DNA from 4 places in the Serratia ureilytica genome. Region 3 is predicted to be linked to each of the others. Evidence: riboswitches for the same ligand, from Rfam matches in the RefSeq annotation. Region 3 holds a riboswitch; each other region holds the start of a gene.

Region 1 (4,169 bases), 560 kb from region 3:
GAGGTCGGCCTGTTTGGCGGCCACCAGCCGCGGCGGCAGCGCCGGATCGGACGGCGGCACGATCTTAACGTCCAGCCCTTCGGCCTTGAAGGCGCCGATCTGCTCGGCCACCATAATCGGCGCGTGATCGGGGTTGATGTACCAGTCGAGCACCAGCGTCAGCTTTTCGGCCGCGCCGGCCTGGCCGGTGATGGCGGCGCCGAGCAGCAGCCCGCAAACGGTTTGTTTGATCATGGTCGTTCCTTTATCCCTGGTTATGGTTGCAATCATCAGTCGTTTTCCGGCGCCCAGGCGATCAGGCGCCGCAGCAGCGCATCCACCGCAGCCCACAGCAGCACGGTCATCAGCACCAAAATAAACAGCGCGGCGAAGCAGACGTCGGTCTGCATGCGCGCGTTGGCGTTCAGCATCACGTAGCCCAGCCCTTCGGCCGAGCCGACCCATTCGCCGATAATGGCGCCGATCGGCGCGACGGCGGCGGCCATGCGCAGGCCGGAGCCGAAGGCCGGCAGCGCCGCCATCAGCCGCACGTGCCGCAGCTGCGCCCAACGCGAAGCGCGCATCGTGCGCGCCAGATCGAGATAGTCGTTGTTGACCCGGCGCAGCCCGTCGAAAAAGGCCGACACCACCGGGAAGAAGATCACCAGCACCGCCATCGCCACTTTGGCGCTCATGCCGAAGCCGAACCACAGCACCAGCAATGGGGCCAGGGCGAACACCGGTATCGCCTGGCTGGTGAGCACCAGCGGCATCAGCCAGCGCTGCAGGCGCGGCGAGAAGATCATGCACAGCGCCAGCGCCGCGCCGAGCAACACGCCCAGCACCAGCCCGCTGACGATCTCCGAAGCCGTGACCAGCGTGTGCCAGGCGAGATAGCCGCGTCCGTCCCACAGCGCCTGCGCCACCGCGCCCGGCGTGGGCAGCAGAAAGGCCGGAATGCCGCTTTGCGCCGCCAGCCACCACAGCAGCAGCAGGCCGATGAAGACCGTCAACCCACGCCGCAGACGGGTGAAGCCGCGCTCTTTGGCGATATTCATTGCGCTGCCCTCACCATTTGCAGCAGCAGCTCGGCCTGGCTTTTCAGCAGGTCGGCGTCATCCGGCGCGCGCGGCGGTTGCCCGCTGATGCGGTGGGTATCGTCGAGGCCCAGCGGCCAAGGCGACAGCACCAGCAGCCGGTGGCTCAGGCGGCAAGCCTCCATCGGATCGTGGGTGATCAGCAGCACGGTGTTTTGCGCCAGCAGCTCGGCGGCCAGGCTCTGGATCTCGGCGCGGGTAATGGCGTCCAGCGCGGAAAAGGGTTCGTCCATCAGCACGATTGGCTGGCGTTCGTAGAGCGTGCGGGCGATGGCGGCGCGCTGGCGCATGCCGCCGGACAGCGCGGCGGGCAGGCTGCGGCTATGCGCGGCCAGGCCTACGCGCTCGAGCAGGTGCGCCGTCCACGCCCGATCCGGCGCTTCGCCGCGCAGCCGCGAGCCGAGGGCGACATTGTCTTCGACGCTCAGCCACGGATAGAGCAGGTCTTTTTGCCCCATGTAGGCGATGCGCCCGGCGATCGGCAGGCCGTCGCTGCCGCTCACCGTGCCCGAGCTGGCCTGCGCCAGCCCGGCGATGATCTTCAGCAGGCTGGTTTTGCCGGCGCCGCTGGCGCCGAGCAGGGAGACGAAGCTGCCGCCGGCGATGTCGAAGCTCAGCCGCTCAAAGATCGTCTGTTGACCGAAGCGCAGAGTGAGATCCCGCACCTGGATGCCGGGCGGGAGGCGCGGGGAGGTCATGAGGCGTTCAGCCCCATTTGCCAAAATGCCGCTTCCAGCTGAGTGGCGGTGGTGAAAATCTGCGCCAGCTCGGTAAAGCGGCTTTGTGCGCCGCGCTGGTGGCCGACGGTTTCCAGCAGTTCGATGGCGGCGTGCACGCCGGCCAGATAGCCCTCGTCGCCGTAGTTGCGGATCCAGGAGGCGTAAGGATTGCCCTCCATTTGGGTGGCGGGATCGTGCAGCAGCCGCAGGCCGATTTCGGCATAACCGGCCACGCAGGGCAGCAGGCCGGCCAGCAGATCGAGGGCGTCGCCGGCATGGCCGATGTCCAGCACGTAGCGAGTGTAGTTCATGGTTTCCGCCGCCTCCGGCTGGGCGGCGATCTGCGCTTCGTTCAGCCCCCATTCGGCGCAGTAGGCCACGTGCAGCGGCAGTTCGGCGACGATGCCGTTGAGCGAGGCGGTGGCGGCGCGCATCTCCGGCAGGGTGCGCAGCTTGCTGACCAGCAGCGCGTAGGCGCGGGCGAAGTGCAGCAGGAACAGATAGTCCTGCGTCAGGTAGCGGCGAAAAGCGCGTTCAGGCAGGGTGCCGGCGGCCAGCTGCTGCAGAAACGGGTGATCGACGTAATTTTGCCAGTGGCTGCCGGCCTGTTGGCGCAGCCGGCCGTAAAGACCGCTTTCGAACAGGGTGGTGATGGACATGGGACCTCCTTGAGTCAGTGGAGATCCGGGCACGCTGAGGTATGAACAGGCAACGGGTGATCGCGCGGTTGCCTAACCGTCCCTTCGCTGGCATGACCCAGATCAGGTTCAAAGGGTTCGGCTTGCGCCATCTCAGCCCGTAACAGGACACCCCTCGGAGCTGCCTGTTATACGACATTTGTTTTTTGATTACAATCGCCGGGCGGCGCGGCGGCAATCGGTTCGTTTAGTGCGATCGGGGGCGATTTTGCTGGCGCAAAGCGCGCGATTTTTGTCACTGTAGGCCCATGTTTTGCCTTTGAGGACGATGCCCGATGAAAAAGATTGGTTTTCTCTCGTTTGGCCACTGGACGCCTTCCGCCCAGTCCGGTACCCGTTCCGCGGCGGATGCGCTGCTGCAGTCCATCGATTTGGCGGTCGCCGCCGAAGATCTGGGGGCGGACGGCGCCTATTTTCGCGTGCACCACTTCGCACGCCAGCTGGGGTCGCCGTTCCCGCTGTTGGCCGCCATTGGCGCCAAAACCCAACGCATCGAGATCGGCACCGGCGTGATCGACATGCGTTATGAAAATCCGCTGTACATGGTGGAAGACGCTGGCGCGGCGGATCTGATCGCCGGCGGGCGGCTGCAGCTCGGCATCAGCCGTGGCTCGCCGGAACAGGTGATCGACGGCTGGCGCTATTTTGGCTATGCCCCGGCCGACGGCGAGACCGACGCGGACATGGCCCGCCGCCATACCGAAGTGTTCCTGGAAGCGCTGCGCGGCGAAGGGTTCGCCGAACCCAATCCGCAGCCGATGTTCCCGAATCCGCCCGGGCTGCTGCGGCCAGAGCCGTTTTCCGCCGGGCTGCGCGATCGCATCTGGTGGGGCGCCGGTTCGAACGCCACCGCCGTCTGGGCGGCGAAGCTCGGCATGCACCTGCAAAGCTCGACGCTCAAGAACGACGAGACCGGCGAACCCTTCCACATCCAGCAGGCCAAGCAGATCCGCGCCTACCGCGCCGCCTGGCAAGAGGCCGGCCACGCGCATGAGCCACGGGTTTCCGTGAGCCGCAGCATCTTCGCGCTGGTGGATCAGCGGGATCGCAACTACTTCGGCGGCGGTGGCAAGGAGGGCGATCAGCTCGGATATATCGACGCGCAGACCCGGGCGATCTTCGGCCGCAGCTATGCCGCCGAGCCGGACGTGTTGATCGAGCAGCTGGCGCAGGACGAGGCCATCGCCGAAGCAGATACGCTGCTGCTGACCGTGCCTAACCAGCTGGGCGTGGATTACAACGCCCACGTGATCGAATCGATTTTAACCCATGTCGCGCCGGCGCTCGGCTGGCGCTAAACGGAGGATGGCATGTCACGCATTTTCATTACCGGTTCGGTGGACGGGCTGGGCCGCGCCGCCGCGCAAACGCTGTTGGACGAAGGGCATCAGGTGATTCTGCATGCGCGCGCACCCGGCCGTCTGGACGCGGTGCGCGATCTGCTGGATCGCGGTGCACAGGCGGCGATCGGCGATTTGTCCGATGTGCAGCAGACTCGGCAGCTTGCCGAGCAGGTCAATCGCCTCGGCCGTCCGGACGCGGTGATCCACAACGCCGGCATGTTCACCGGGCCGCAGGTGATGCCGGTGAACGTCATAGCGCCCTACCTGCTGACGGCCCTGATCGAACGCCCCACGCGTATCGTCTACCTGAGCAGCAGTATGCACTTTGACGGC
Region 2 (4,169 bases), 1.5 Mb from region 3:
GCCGTGCTTGATCGCCAGCCGCCAGTAATCGTTGATGAACAGCCGCGCCTGATAACGCCGGCCCAGCGCGATGGCGGCGGCGATATCCTCTTCGACCTGCTCGTCCGGCAGATCCTTGATGCGCAGCTGGATCGTGGTAACGCTGGCCTCCAGCAGACGAGCGATCCATTCCACGCTGTCGACGACCGGGTAAAGCCCCAGTTTGTGGGGCGTCGCCGGGAAGGGCGTCGTGATATCAGTCATTGCTCGTCTCCTCCTGCAGATTGCCGGCGCTGTGATACAGCTCGCTGCCGCGGGCGCGGAACTCGGCGGACATTTTTTCCATGCCGGTCAGCTGCACCTCGATCGGTTTGGCGGCCTCTTGGGCGGCGGCGTAGTCGCGCACCTCTTGTGAAATCTTCATCGAGCAGAATTTCGGTCCGCACATCGAGCAGAAGTGAGCGATCTTGCCGGACTCCTGCGGCAGGGTTTCGTCGTGATAGGCGCGCGCGGTGGCCGGATCGAGCGCCAGATTGAACTGATCTTCCCAGCGGAATTCGAAACGCGCCTTGGACATGGCGTTATCGCGGATCTGCGCGCCCGGATGGCCTTTGGCCAGATCGGCGGCGTGGGCGGCGATCTTGTAGGTGATCAGGCCCTGTTTGACGTCCTCTTTATTCGGCAGGCCGAGGTGCTCTTTCGGCGTGACGTAACACAGCATGGCGCAGCCGAACCAGCCAATCATCGCCGCGCCGATGCCGGAGGTGAAATGGTCATAGCCCGGGGCGATATCGGTGGTCAGCGGGCCAAGGGTGTAGAACGGCGCTTCGTGGCAATGTTCCAGCTCTTCGGTCATGTTGCGGCGGATCATCTGCATCGGCACGTGGCCCGGGCCTTCAATCATCACTTGTACGTCGTATTCCCAGGCGATTTTGGTCAGCTCGCCCAGCGTATGCAGCTCGGCGAACTGGGCCTCGTCGTTGGCGTCCTGAATCGAACCGGGGCGCAGGCCGTCGCCGAGCGACAGCGAAACGTCGTAGGCGGCGCAGATCTCGCAGATTTCACGGAAGTGCTGATAGAGGAAGTTTTCCTGATGGTGCGACAGACACCATTTGGCCATGATCGAGCCGCCGCGCGACACGATGCCGGTCAGGCGTTTGGCGGTCATCGGCACGTAGCGCAGCAGCACGCCGGCGTGGATGGTGAAGTAATCGACCCCTTGTTCAGCCTGTTCCAGCAGCGTATCGCGGAACATCTCCCAGGTGAGGTTTTCCGCCACGCCGTTGACCTTCTCCAGCGCCTGGTAGATAGGCACGGTGCCGATGGGCACCGGGCTGTTGCGCAGGATCCACTCGCGGGTTTCGTGAATGTAGCGGCCGGTGGAGAGATCCATCACGGTGTCTGCGCCCCAGCGGGTGGCCCACACCAGCTTCTCCACCTCTTCTTCGATCGACGACGTGACCGCCGAGTTGCCGATATTGGCGTTCACCTTCACCAGGAAATTGCGGCCGATGATCATCGGCTCCGCCTCCGGGTGATTGATGTTGGCGGGAATGATGGCGCGGCCGGCGGCCACTTCCTGGCGCACGAACTCCGGCGTGATGTTGTCCGGCAGGTTGGCGCCCCAGCCCTGGCCCGGATGCTGGTGGCACAGCACCTCGCCGCGAATGCGTTCGCGCCCCATGTTTTCACGGATGGCGATGAACTCCATCTCCGGGGTGACGATGCCGGCGCGGGCATAGTGCAGTTGGGTCACGCACTTGCCCGGCAACGCCTTGCGCGGCAGCGGCAGATGTTCGAAGCGCAGGTGATCCAGCCCCTCGTCCGCCAGACGCTGTTGGGTGAAGCCGGAACTGGCGCCGCTCAGGGTCGCGGTATCGCCGCGCGCGTCGATCCAGCCGGCGCGCAGCTTGGCCAGGCCGGCGTGCACATCGAGCTCGGCCTGCGGATCGCCGTATGGGCCTGCGGTGTCATATACCGGGATCGCCTCGTTCTGTTCATACTGCGGGCTATCTTTGCTGCCGCCGACCAGGGTCGGGCTGAGCTGAATTTCGCGCATCGGCACCTGGATATCGCGGCGCGAGCCCTGCAGGTAGATGCGGCGTGAGTTTGGGAAAGCCATGCCTTGCAGCGTGTCGATAAACTGCTGGGCGGCTTCGCGTTGCGCTTTACGGGCGCGCGGTGGATTAACGTTAGACATAGCAAGTTCCTACCAGTGTGTTGGGTTGGGAAAGTTGCTTGTCTGGAGCTCGGAGGGAGTAATGATGGTGGCCGATAAGGCTGGACGCCCGCAAAGGGAAGGCCGTGCCTGTGGCGATAGATTACTCTTGTTCCCTTCGCGGGTATTAGCCCGATCAGGTTCCGCGGATCCCGAATTAACGGTCTCAGCCTGGCTGATTCGATGAACAAATCAGGCGCTAGGCACTCCGACAAGATGCCCCCCAGTATAGGAGGGATAAGAAAAAAAACTATAAAATTTTAACGCGCCGGATCCAGCGCCTGGTCCGGCAGCGGTTGCTGCGCGGCCTCCGCTTCCAACAGGATCAGCTTATCTTCCAGCGCAAAGCGCGCCGCCAGCGTTTCGCCGATATCCGACAAGGCCTGATGGAATTCCAGACAGACCTCCTGATCGATATCCACTTCGGTATAGCGATCGTGGAACGCCATGATCTGTTCGGTATTGGCCCATAGCTTGGGGTAGATGTTCACCGCCAGCGACATTTTCGGACTGGCTGCGCCTTCCACTTGTTTGATAATTCTGTCATAGATATGAAAATGCCCTGCTGAGAGGTAATCCACCAGGTTATGGCAAAAGTTCTCCAGCGCTTTTTCATTCAGCGGCGTATGCTTTTCTTTATTCGGTTTGAGGCCTACCAGCGTGCAGTAGGCGACCAGCAACTGCTTGCGGGCCTGAAGCCATTGATCAACTAATTCATTACTACCGCCAACGCGCTGAGTCAGCCTTTCCAAACGGTTGAGCATGTTTGACTCCGTGTAAGTAACAAAAGTAACCGGTAAGTTATTAAAATGTAACAAAGCCGATTTGTAGAGTGCCAGTGAAGCTGAGGTTGTGCAACAACGATATGGAACTTGCATTAACGGGCAATGAAAACGGCTGGTGGATCGTCAGCCATGAAAGCAAACTTTGGTTACCGAACGGTGAATTGCCGTCAGGAACGGCCGCCGTCCTCGGGCTGCAGGGCCACATGGCGCGCATCATCGGTGAGTGGGAGGGCGCGCCGGTCTGGCTGGTGCGCCAGGCGATGCCGCGGGAGATGGGATCGGTGCGTCAGCTGTTGGATCAGGATCGCGGTCTGTTCCAGCTTGCCGGGCGCGGCGTGCAGCTGGCGGATTTCTACCGCTCCCATCGCTTTTGCGGCTACTGCGGCCATGAGATGCATCTCAGCCGCACCGAAAGCGCCTGCCTCTGCGGCCACTGCAAAGAACGGTACTACCCGCAGATTGCGCCCTGCGTGATCGTCGCCATTCGGCGCGACGATCAGATCCTGCTGGCGCAGCACGTGCGCCATCGCGGCGGTATCCACACGGTGCTGGCCGGTTTCGTCGAAGTGGGCGAAACGCTGGAGCAGGCGGTGGCGCGCGAAGTGATGGAAGAGAGCAATATCGAAATCAAGAACCTGCGCTACGTCACTTCACAACCCTGGCCGTTCCCACACTCGCTGATGATGGCCTTTATGGCCGATTACCATCAGGGCGACCTTCGTCACGATCCCAAGGAGCTGCTTAACGCCGGCTGGTATCGCTACGACCAACTGCCGCTGTTGCCGCCGCCCGGCACCGTGGCGCGCCGGTTGATTGAGGACACCGTGGCGCTGTGCCGGGAAGAATAATGTACAATGGCCGGCAGATTATTAAGGGAGCCCCATAAATGACTGAGTTGAAGAACGATCGCTACCTGTGCGCGCTGTTGCGCCAGCCGGTGGATGTGACCCCCGTATGGATGATGCGCCAGGCCGGTCGTTATTTGCCGGAGTACAAGGCGACCCGCGCCCAGGCCGGTGATTTCATGTCGCTGTGCAAGAACGCGGAGCTGGCCTGTGAGGTTACGCTGCAGCCGCTGCGCCGCTATGCGCTGGACGCCGCCATTCTGTTCTCCGACATTCTCACCATTCCCGACGCCATGGGGCTTGGCCTGTACTTTGAAGCCGGCGAAGGCCCGCGTTTCAGCT
Region 3 (4,169 bases):
GATCTTCCGCGCGCACCCGCAGTCGCACAGCCGGCTGGTGGGCTGCTACATGCTGTTTTACGCCGTCGGCAGTGGGCTGGGCGCCTTTGCCGGCACCCATATGTACGCCTGGGCGGGCTGGAGCGGCGTCTGCTGGCTGGGGGCGGGCGTCAGCCTGAGCGCGCTGCTGTTTTGGCGGCTGACGCTGCGAGGGATGCCGCCCTCAGCGACGGCGGTGGAGCAGTGAAAGCTGGAAGCCCAGCGCACCGCACAGCTGCTGAGGCGCGGTGAAGCCGCTTTCCGCCAGGAGGAGACGGCTGCGCGCCGCTGCCATCGGGTGCCAGTTGCGGCGGGTGCGTTCGATCACCTCCTGCGCCTGCGCCGCCGAATGCCCGGCGCTTTGCAGCCAATGTTGGTAGTGGCTGGCGGGCAGGCCCTCCGGTTGATAGTCGAACAGCAGCAGCGGTGCGGCGGGGGAGAGGCGCTGCGCCAACTGCTGCAGGAAGTCCAGTTTGGCGCCATCGTCGGCGATAAAGTGCAGCACCAATGAGCACACCGCCGCGTCGTGGCGGGTTTGCGGCGCTTGTTGCAGCAAGGTGGGCTGGAAACTCACCCGTTGTGCATAACCCGCGGCTTCGGCTTTGGCGCGTGCGGCCGCCAGCATGCCGGCGGAGGGTTCCACGGCGCTGAAACGCCAGCTGGCGTTGGCGGTGGCCAGCGCCGCCAGTTCACTGCCGGTGCCGCAGCCGGCCAGCAATAGCGTGGCGTCATTCGGCAGCGTCTGCGCGAGCGTCGCCGTTAGCAGCGCCTGGGCAAACTGATAGCCGGGCACCAGGGTCAGAATACGGCGATCGTAGTCCGCCGCCGCGGCATCGGGGAAGCGAGTATCCGTTTGATGTTGCATAACCTTCCTTGCCAGGTTCATTGAGAGAGACAAGGAAGGGTATGCTTAAGTGATAATGAAATCCATTATCACTAATGGGTTCTGTGACGGGAAAGGCGGCGTTAGCGGGCCGGCGAATGCATCAGGTAATAATCTTCTTCGCCGTCGTTGCCAGTGGAGATGATGCGCCAGCCGTGCTTGCGGTAGAACGCCAGCGCTTTTTCATTTTTCACCAGGCATTTCAGCGAACCGGTGGCGGTGAAGGTGGCTTGCGCCGCATGCAGCAGCGCACTGCCGACGCCGCGCGGCGGCTGATGGGGATCGACATACAGGTTATGAATGAAGTTATCTTCGCGGTAGACGGAGACGAATCCCAGCAGCGCGCCGCCGTCTTCCGCCACCCAAATCGCTTCGCCCAGCGTCGCGCCGTCGAAATCTTCCAACTGATAGTTTGAGGTATCGCGCCAGCCGAACGCCGCCTTGCGCGACGCCAGGTACAGCGTGCGCAGGAAGGGGCGATCGGTCTCTTGGTAGGGTCTTATCTGCATGGCATCTCCTGGTGGTTTGTGCTCACTATAGCGCATTGCGCGGCGTATGCCCGCTGGGCCAATTTAATCGCTTGTTTGTCCGCGCCGCCGCTGGCATGATCCCCAGTAGGGATTAACGCAACGTTGATCACAACCTATTGATTTTCATGACTCGGGGTGCCCTTCCGCGTGAAGGCTGAGAAATACCCGTATTACCTGATCTGGATAATGCCAGCGTAGGGAAGTCACGGCCGCTCAACCGGCGCCGCCTTCTTGAACGCCGGTTGGGAGGAATATGATCGCTCGACCTGATGCACTACCCGGCGCCCGCGCCGCGGCCTGCCTGACCCAATTCCAACAGCGGCCTCCGCTGATCCACTGCCTGACCAACGAAGTGGTGCAGTCGCTGACCGCCAACGTGCTATTGGCGCTCGGCGCCTCTCCGGCGATGGTGGTGGAGCCGCAAGAGGCGGCGCAGTTCAGCGCGCTGGCCGACGGCCTGCTGATCAACGTCGGCACCCTCAACGCGCTGCGCGCCGAATCGATGCGGGCGGCGGTGGCCGCCGCCAATCGGGCCGGTAAGCCCTGGACGCTGGATCCGGTGGCGGTCGGCGCGCTCTCCTACCGCACCGCCTTCGCCAAACAGCTGCTGGACGAGAAACCGGCGGCGATACGCGGCAACGCCTCGGAAATCATGGCGCTCAGCGGGTTGCTGGCCAGCGGCCGCGGCGTGGATAGCGGCGACGACTCGCTGGCGGCCTTGCCCGCCGCGCGTGAGCTGGCGCAGCGCAGCGGCGCGGTGGTGGCGGTCACCGGCGCGGTGGATTACGTCACCGACGGCCAGCGCGATTGGGCGATCGAAGGCGGCTCCCCGCTGATGACGCGGGTGGTGGGCACCGGCTGCGCGCTGTCGGCGGTGGTGGCGGCGTTTTGCGCCCTGCCGGGCGATCGCCTGGACAACGTGGCGACCGCCTGCCGGGTGATGTCCCACTGCGGCGGCCTGGCGGCCAGGCAGGCCGCCGGGCCGGGCAGCTTTACGCCGGCGTTCCTCGATGCGCTGTATCAACTGCGCGGGGAGGATCTGTGATGAAACGCATTAACGCCCTGACCATCGCTGGCACCGATCCCAGCGGCGGCGCCGGCATTCAGGCCGATTTGAAGGCTTTCTCGGCGCTTGGCGCCTACGGCACCTCGGTGATCACCGCGCTGGTGGCGCAAAATACCCGCGGCGTGCAGTCGGTGTATTACATCGATCCGGCGTTCGTCGCCGCGCAGCTGGACTCGGTGTTCAGCGACGTGCGCATCGACAGCGTCAAGATTGGCATGCTGGCCAACGCCGACATCGTGCAGGCGGTGGCCGAACGGCTGCGCCATTACCGGCCGGAATTCGTGGTGCTGGATACCGTGATGCTGGCGAAAAGCGGCGATCCGCTGTTGGCGCCGGAGGCGGTGGCGTCTATCCGGCGCGAGCTGTTGCCGCTGGTGTCGATCATTACGCCAAACCTGCCGGAAGCGGCGGCGCTGCTGGCGTGCGCGCCGGCGGAAGATGAAGCGCAGATGCGCGAGCAGGGGCGGGCGCTGCTGGCGATGGGCTGCCGGGCGGTGCTGATGAAGGGCGGCCACCTGAGCGAAAGCGAGAGCCCGGACTGGCTGTTTACCGCCGAAGGCGAGCAGCGCTTTACCGCGCCGCGCGTCGCCACCCGCCACACTCACGGCACCGGTTGCACGCTCTCGGCCGCGCTGGCGGCGTTGCGCCCGCGCCATGCCGACTGGGCGGCCACGGTGGCCGCCGCCAAGGACTACCTGCAACACGCGCTGCAACAGGCGGACACGCTGGAAGTGGGGCACGGCATCGGGCCGGTGCATCATTTTCACGCCTGGTGGTGAGTCAACTTTTTGCCGCAACCGTGGTCTGACTAGTTCAGGCCCGGTTTACGGGCGAAACCTGATTTAACCTAGGGAGAAGGACTATGACGGGACACCAGGCGCTGCGTTGCGCCCTCTTCGGCGCACTGCTCAGCTTCAGCGCGGGCAGCTTCGCTCAGCAGATCGTCACCACATCGGATTTGATTCAGCAGCCGGGGTATCAGGCCAGCTGGCAAAACATGGTCAAAAGCCAGGCGCGGATGCCGGGCTGGGCGCGCAAGGGCGTCGGCACCTCTACGCCGGCGCAAAACTTGAGCTGGAAGGGCAAAGAGTATCTGGTCGGCAACCTGTGCAAGCCGCACGACTGCGGCAACAACTTTTTGATCGTGGCGTTCAGCGCGGACAAATCCCAGGCCTGGGGCGTGCGGGTGGAAGTGGAAGATCGGCCGGAAGCCGTCGATCATCCGAAGAAATACGCCAAGTACCAGTGGCTCGGCAAGCCGGATGACGACATGAAAGCGCTGCTTAAGCAGCAGTTCGAGAACAATCCCGACTGGAAATGATCTGACCGGGGGCGCTGACGATGCCGCCCCCGGCGTTGATCAGCCGATGCCGGCCTGATGCAGATCGTGCAGGTTGAGCGCCCCCACCAGCACGCCGTCCATATCGACCACCGGGGCCGCGCTGATGTGCTGTTCGTGCAGCGCTTCCAGCGCTTCGCCGGCGCGCCACTGCTCCGGCAGCCGATAGCCGGGGCGGGTGATCGCCGGGCTGAGCGGATCCTGCAGGCTGTTGCCCTTCACCAGCCAGCGGCGCAGGTCGCCGTCGGTAAACACGCCCACTACCCGCTGCTGCGCGTCGCACACCGCCACCAACCCGAGCCCGGTGCGGCTCAGTTCCAGCATCGCTTCCAT
Region 4 (4,169 bases), 2.0 Mb from region 3:
CGCCGTCGGCGATCACCGCCAGCAGAGGCGGCAGCAGCAGCAACAGCGCGGCGGCGATCAGCAGAAAATCGCTGATGCGCCGCCACAGGCTGTCTTCCGGGTTGCGCCAGCGCTGGGCGTGGGTATGCCCTACCGGCAATGCCTGGCTCAGGCGTTGGCTGATCAGCACCAGCCCCAGACAACAGCCCAGTTGGATCAGCGCCAGCAGGGCGGCGCGGCCCAGATCGTAGTCGTAACTCAACGCCTGGTAGATCGCCAGCTCGATGGTGGTGGCCTGCGGCCCGCCGCCCAGTGACAGCACGGTGGCGAAGCTGGCGAAGCACAGCATGAAGATCAGCGCGCCGCTCGGCAGGATTTGGCGGCGCAGCGCCGGCCATTCGACGAAGCGGAACTGCTGCCAGCCGTTCATGCCCAGCTGGGCGGCCAGCTGGCGCTGTTCCACCGGAATATTCTCCAGCGCCTGCAGCAACAGGCGGGTAGCCAGCGGCAGGTTAAAGAACAGGTGCGCCAGCAGAATGCCCTGCAGCCCGTAGGGCGAGAAATCATACTCGACGCCCAGCCAGCCGCACAGCGTCGCCAGCCAGCCCTGGCGCCCATAGACGCTGAGCAGGCCGAACACCGCCACCAGCACCGGCAGCACCAGCGTCATGGCGCACAGTCGCAGCAGCAACTGCCGGCCGGGGAAACGGCGGCGATAGAGCGCGCGCGCCAGCAGAATGGCGGGCAGCACCGAAATCAGCGCCGACAGCAGCGCCTGCAGGAAAGTGAAGCGCACCACGTGCCACAGGTAGCTGTCCTGCCACAGGCCGCGCCAGCCGCTGTCCGGCGAGTGACGCCACAGCGAGCCCATCGCCAGCGCGGCGACCAGCAGGATCATGCCGGCGGCCAGCAGCCCCGGCCAGAGCCAGCGGGGGATCAGCGGCTGACGGCGGTTTGCCATGCCCGGATCCAGCCGCCGCGTTGTGTGGCCACCTCTTCGGCGCTGTATTGCAGCGCGGTATGCGGCACGTTCATCTGTTCAAAGCCGACGGGCAGCGGGGTGTTGATCACCGGGTACATCCAGTTGCCGGTCGGGATGGTGTTCTGGAATGCCGGCGTCACCATGAACTGCATGAAACGCTCCGCCAGCTCAGGCTGTTTGGCGGCCTTCAGTTTGCCGGCCACTTCCACCTGCAGGTAGTGGCCTTCGCTGAACGTGGCGGCGGCGTAGCGGTCTTTTTTCTCGGCGATCAGATGATAGGCGGGGGAGGTGGTGTAGCTGAGCACCAGATCGCCTTCGCCTTTCAGGAACAGGCCGTAGGCTTCGCTCCAGCCTTTGGTGACGGTCACGGTCTTTTTCGCCAGCTGCTGCCAGGCGGCCGGCGCCTTGTCGCCATACACTTTTTGCATCCACAGCAGCAGGCCGAGGCCCGGCGTGCTGGTGCGCGGATCTTCGTAGATCACCTTCCAGTCACGATCGCTGCTGACCAGCTCCTGCAGGCTTTTCGGCGGGTTCTTCAGTTTTTCCTTGTCGTAGACGAAGGCGAAATACCCGTAGTCGTAAGGCACGAAGGTCGCGTCCTGCCAGCCGCCCGGCACCGTCAGTTTGGCGGTGTCCACGCCGCTCGGCGCGAACAGGCCGGTTTGCTGCGCCGCCTGCAGCAGGTTGTTGTCCAGCCCCAGCACCACGTCGGCGGCGCTGTTCTTGCCTTCCATGCGCAGGCGGTTCAGCAGTGAGACGCCGTCTTCCAGCGCCACGAACTTCAGCTCACAGTCGCACTCGGCTTCGAAGGCTTTTTTCACCGCCGGGCCTGGGCCCCAGTCGGCGGCGAAGGAATCGTAGGTGTAAACCGTCAGCGTCGGCTTGGCGAACACCGGCGCGGCGCACAGCAGCAATAAGCAGGGCAGATATTTTTTGACCACGTTGCACTCCTGAAAAATAAGGGGGCAAGGGCATCTGAGGGGGCGAGGCGGCGTCGCCGGTTCGCTGGGCTCAAATCCCTCCGCCGGTATTGACCGGATCAGGTTCGACGGGTGTGCTCTCAGCGGAAAATCGGGCTTATCACGCGGCCCGACTCTCCGCACCCCGTTGAGACGGCGCTATTGTAAAGATTAACCGACTTGGGCGAAAGGCGCTTATGCCTCCGGCGGGGCAAACCAGGCGGATTTGAAGTCGAACCAGCCGAGGGTGTTCATTCGCACGCCGCGCATGCTGCGCTGGCCGTGCAACTGCAGCCAGTGGTGGAACAGCGGATGCAGTTGGTGATTGCTGACCAGGCGCTGGCAGAACTCTGCCAGCGGCAGACGGTTGGCGCGCCACAGCGCCGCATCCTGCGCCAGGTCCTCGCTCATGCAATGCTGCATCAGCGGCAGCTCGTACAGCGTGGCGAACAGCGAAAACTCCAGCGGTAGATAGAAGTTGGCGCTGCCGAGCCACAGATCGCTGCGCGCGTCGCCCTGGTGCCAGGTCGCGTAATCCACGCTTTGCACGATCAGGCGGATGCCGTGCTGCGCCAGCAGCGGCTCGATCGCCTGGCGGATGGCGTGGAACTCCGAATGCTCATTGAAGTGAGTCAGCGTCAGTTCGGTCAGCCCCGCCGGTTTGGGCTGCTGCGCCAGCGCGCGGTTGTGGTGCCAGCGCGGCAGCAGGCCGTACGCCGGCGACCAATAGCGCTGGTAGAGCGGCCCGGCGTGGCTCAGCAGCGAAATGGGGTTGATCAATTCGCACAGCCAGCTGCGCATGGCGGGATCGGCCGCCAAGGGAGAGCGCTGATCGAACAGCAGGAAGTAGCAGCCTTCTTCCAGCCGGCTTTCCAGCTCGCTGTTGCCGGTTTCATCGCCCTGCAGCTGTACGCCGGAGTGCACCAGTTCTTCGGAGAACTCCGGCAGCACCCAGATGTTGACCTCATCGATCAGCGCCCGGTAGCCGAAATAGTCATCGAAGGCGTGGATCTTCATCTGGCTGGGAAGGTTGCGCACCACGCGGTAGGGGCCGGTGCCGATCGGATGGCGGGTGAAGTCCGGCAGATCGCGCCATTCGCGCGGCAGGATCATGGCGTGCACGCTGCCCAGCAGCCAGGGTAACCAGTGGTCGGGGCTGCGCAGATGCACGTCGACAACGAACGGCGTCGGCGAGGTGACGCTTTCGATATGCGAGAACAGCGGTTGCGAGGTCAGACGCGAAAGCGAGCTGATGACGTCCGCCATCTCCAGCTCGCGGCCATGATGAAAATGGATCGCCGGGCGCAGGTAAAACCGCCAGTGCAGCGGCGTCAGCGCCTGCCAATGGTGGGACAGATCGGATTCGAGTTCCCCGTTTTCCTCATTTATGCGCGTCAGGCCGTTGAAGATCTGACGCGCCAAATGGGTCTCGGAACGCCGCAGCGCCGAGCCGGGCAGCAGGTTGTACAACTGCCGATAGTAGAGCACCCGCAGGATATGTTTCCCCTGACGGAAGCTGCGCCCCAGCTGCGACAGCAGCATTTGGCGCACCACGTTTTTGTCGCCCACCAGCTGCACCAACTGATCGATGCGATCCTGCTCCAGCAGCTCCTCGGCCCGCTGTTGCTGCAGCGCCAGGCCGGTGTAATGAAAGGTTAGCCGCGAACGCTTGCCGCGTCCCGACTCCGCCTGCCAGGTGAGCCAGCCCTCCCGCTGCATAGCGCTCAACAGGGAGCGTACGTGGCGCCGCGAGCAGCTCAGCGCCTCCGCCAGTGCCTGCAGCGTGGTGTCGGTGGTTTCACCGTGGCAGCGCTGCCACAGACGGATGAACTGCTGCTGCAATCTGGACGTGGACATAAAAGAGGAACACTCCTGTCTCAACTCGTCAATTTTTCTTTCCCTATATTACGCCGATAATTTTCATCAATGAAAGGGGAGGGCGTAATCATGAAAGCTTTCTTATCCAAATCGTTCTATCAGCGCTATTTCAGCGCGGTGCGTCGGCAGCACGCTGACTGGCTGAACGTGGTGCCCGAGCAGGCGCGGCTGGCAATATTGGCGCACCTGACGCAATGGGATATCAAAGAGATGAGCGACAAGCAGTATCGCGAGCACCTGTAAGGCGCTGCGGCATAAAAGTTTCTGAGTAATGGTGCTGTTTCACCAGCCAGTGGGTCGCCCCACTGGTTTTTTTATTTGCGGTTAGAGCGATGGACTTGCATTTTCCTCGCCGTGACCTAAGGTTTTTG

What was found. Region 3 has a riboswitch for thiamine pyrophosphate ahead of thiM (hydroxyethylthiazole kinase). Riboswitches for the same ligand answer to the same signal wherever they lie in the genome.
Region 1: linked by a shared signal. The riboswitch ahead of J0X03_RS08075 (TenA family protein) and the one ahead of thiM (hydroxyethylthiazole kinase) in region 3 are both predicted to bind thiamine pyrophosphate.
Region 2: linked by a shared signal. The riboswitch ahead of thiC (phosphomethylpyrimidine synthase ThiC) and the one ahead of thiM (hydroxyethylthiazole kinase) in region 3 are both predicted to bind thiamine pyrophosphate.
Region 4: linked by a shared signal. The riboswitch ahead of thiB (thiamine ABC transporter substrate binding subunit) and the one ahead of thiM (hydroxyethylthiazole kinase) in region 3 are both predicted to bind thiamine pyrophosphate.

The regions. Positions count from the first base shown of each region.
Region 1 covers NZ_CP071320.1:1,740,897-1,745,065, forward strand. The annotation lists gene J0X03_RS08060 (ABC transporter substrate-binding protein) at 1-234, opposite strand, end outside; gene J0X03_RS08065 (ABC transporter permease) at 270-1,037, opposite strand; gene J0X03_RS08070 (ABC transporter ATP-binding protein) at 1,034-1,774, opposite strand; gene J0X03_RS08075 (TenA family protein) at 1,771-2,454, opposite strand; TPP riboswitch at 2,517-2,619, opposite strand; gene J0X03_RS08080 (LLM class flavin-dependent oxidoreductase) at 2,769-3,791, shown strand; gene J0X03_RS08085 (SDR family NAD(P)-dependent oxidoreductase) at 3,804-4,169, shown strand, end outside.
Region 2 covers NZ_CP071320.1:4,763,213-4,767,381, reverse strand. The annotation lists gene thiE (thiamine phosphate synthase) at 1-243, opposite strand, end outside; gene thiC (phosphomethylpyrimidine synthase ThiC) at 236-2,179, opposite strand; TPP riboswitch at 2,294-2,418, opposite strand; gene J0X03_RS22555 (Rsd/AlgQ family anti-sigma factor) at 2,458-2,961, opposite strand; gene nudC (NAD(+) diphosphatase) at 3,063-3,830, shown strand; gene hemE (uroporphyrinogen decarboxylase) at 3,869-4,169, shown strand, end outside.
Region 3 covers NZ_CP071320.1:1,184,565-1,188,733, forward strand. The annotation lists gene J0X03_RS05460 (MFS transporter) at 1-226, shown strand, start outside; gene J0X03_RS05465 (class I SAM-dependent methyltransferase) at 203-883, opposite strand; gene J0X03_RS05470 (GNAT family N-acetyltransferase) at 985-1,410, opposite strand; TPP riboswitch at 1,553-1,649, shown strand; gene thiM (hydroxyethylthiazole kinase) at 1,685-2,476, shown strand; gene thiD (bifunctional hydroxymethylpyrimidine kinase/phosphomethylpyrimidine kinase) at 2,476-3,276, shown strand; gene J0X03_RS05485 (inhibitor of vertebrate lysozyme family protein) at 3,360-3,818, shown strand; gene gutQ (arabinose-5-phosphate isomerase GutQ) at 3,858-4,169, opposite strand, start outside.
Region 4 covers NZ_CP071320.1:4,324,431-4,328,599, reverse strand. The annotation lists gene thiP (thiamine/thiamine pyrophosphate ABC transporter permease ThiP) at 1-940, opposite strand, end outside; gene thiB (thiamine ABC transporter substrate binding subunit) at 916-1,902, opposite strand; TPP riboswitch at 1,960-2,078, opposite strand; gene sgrR (HTH-type transcriptional regulator SgrR) at 2,116-3,777, opposite strand; gene sgrT (glucose uptake inhibitor SgrT) at 3,868-4,041, shown strand.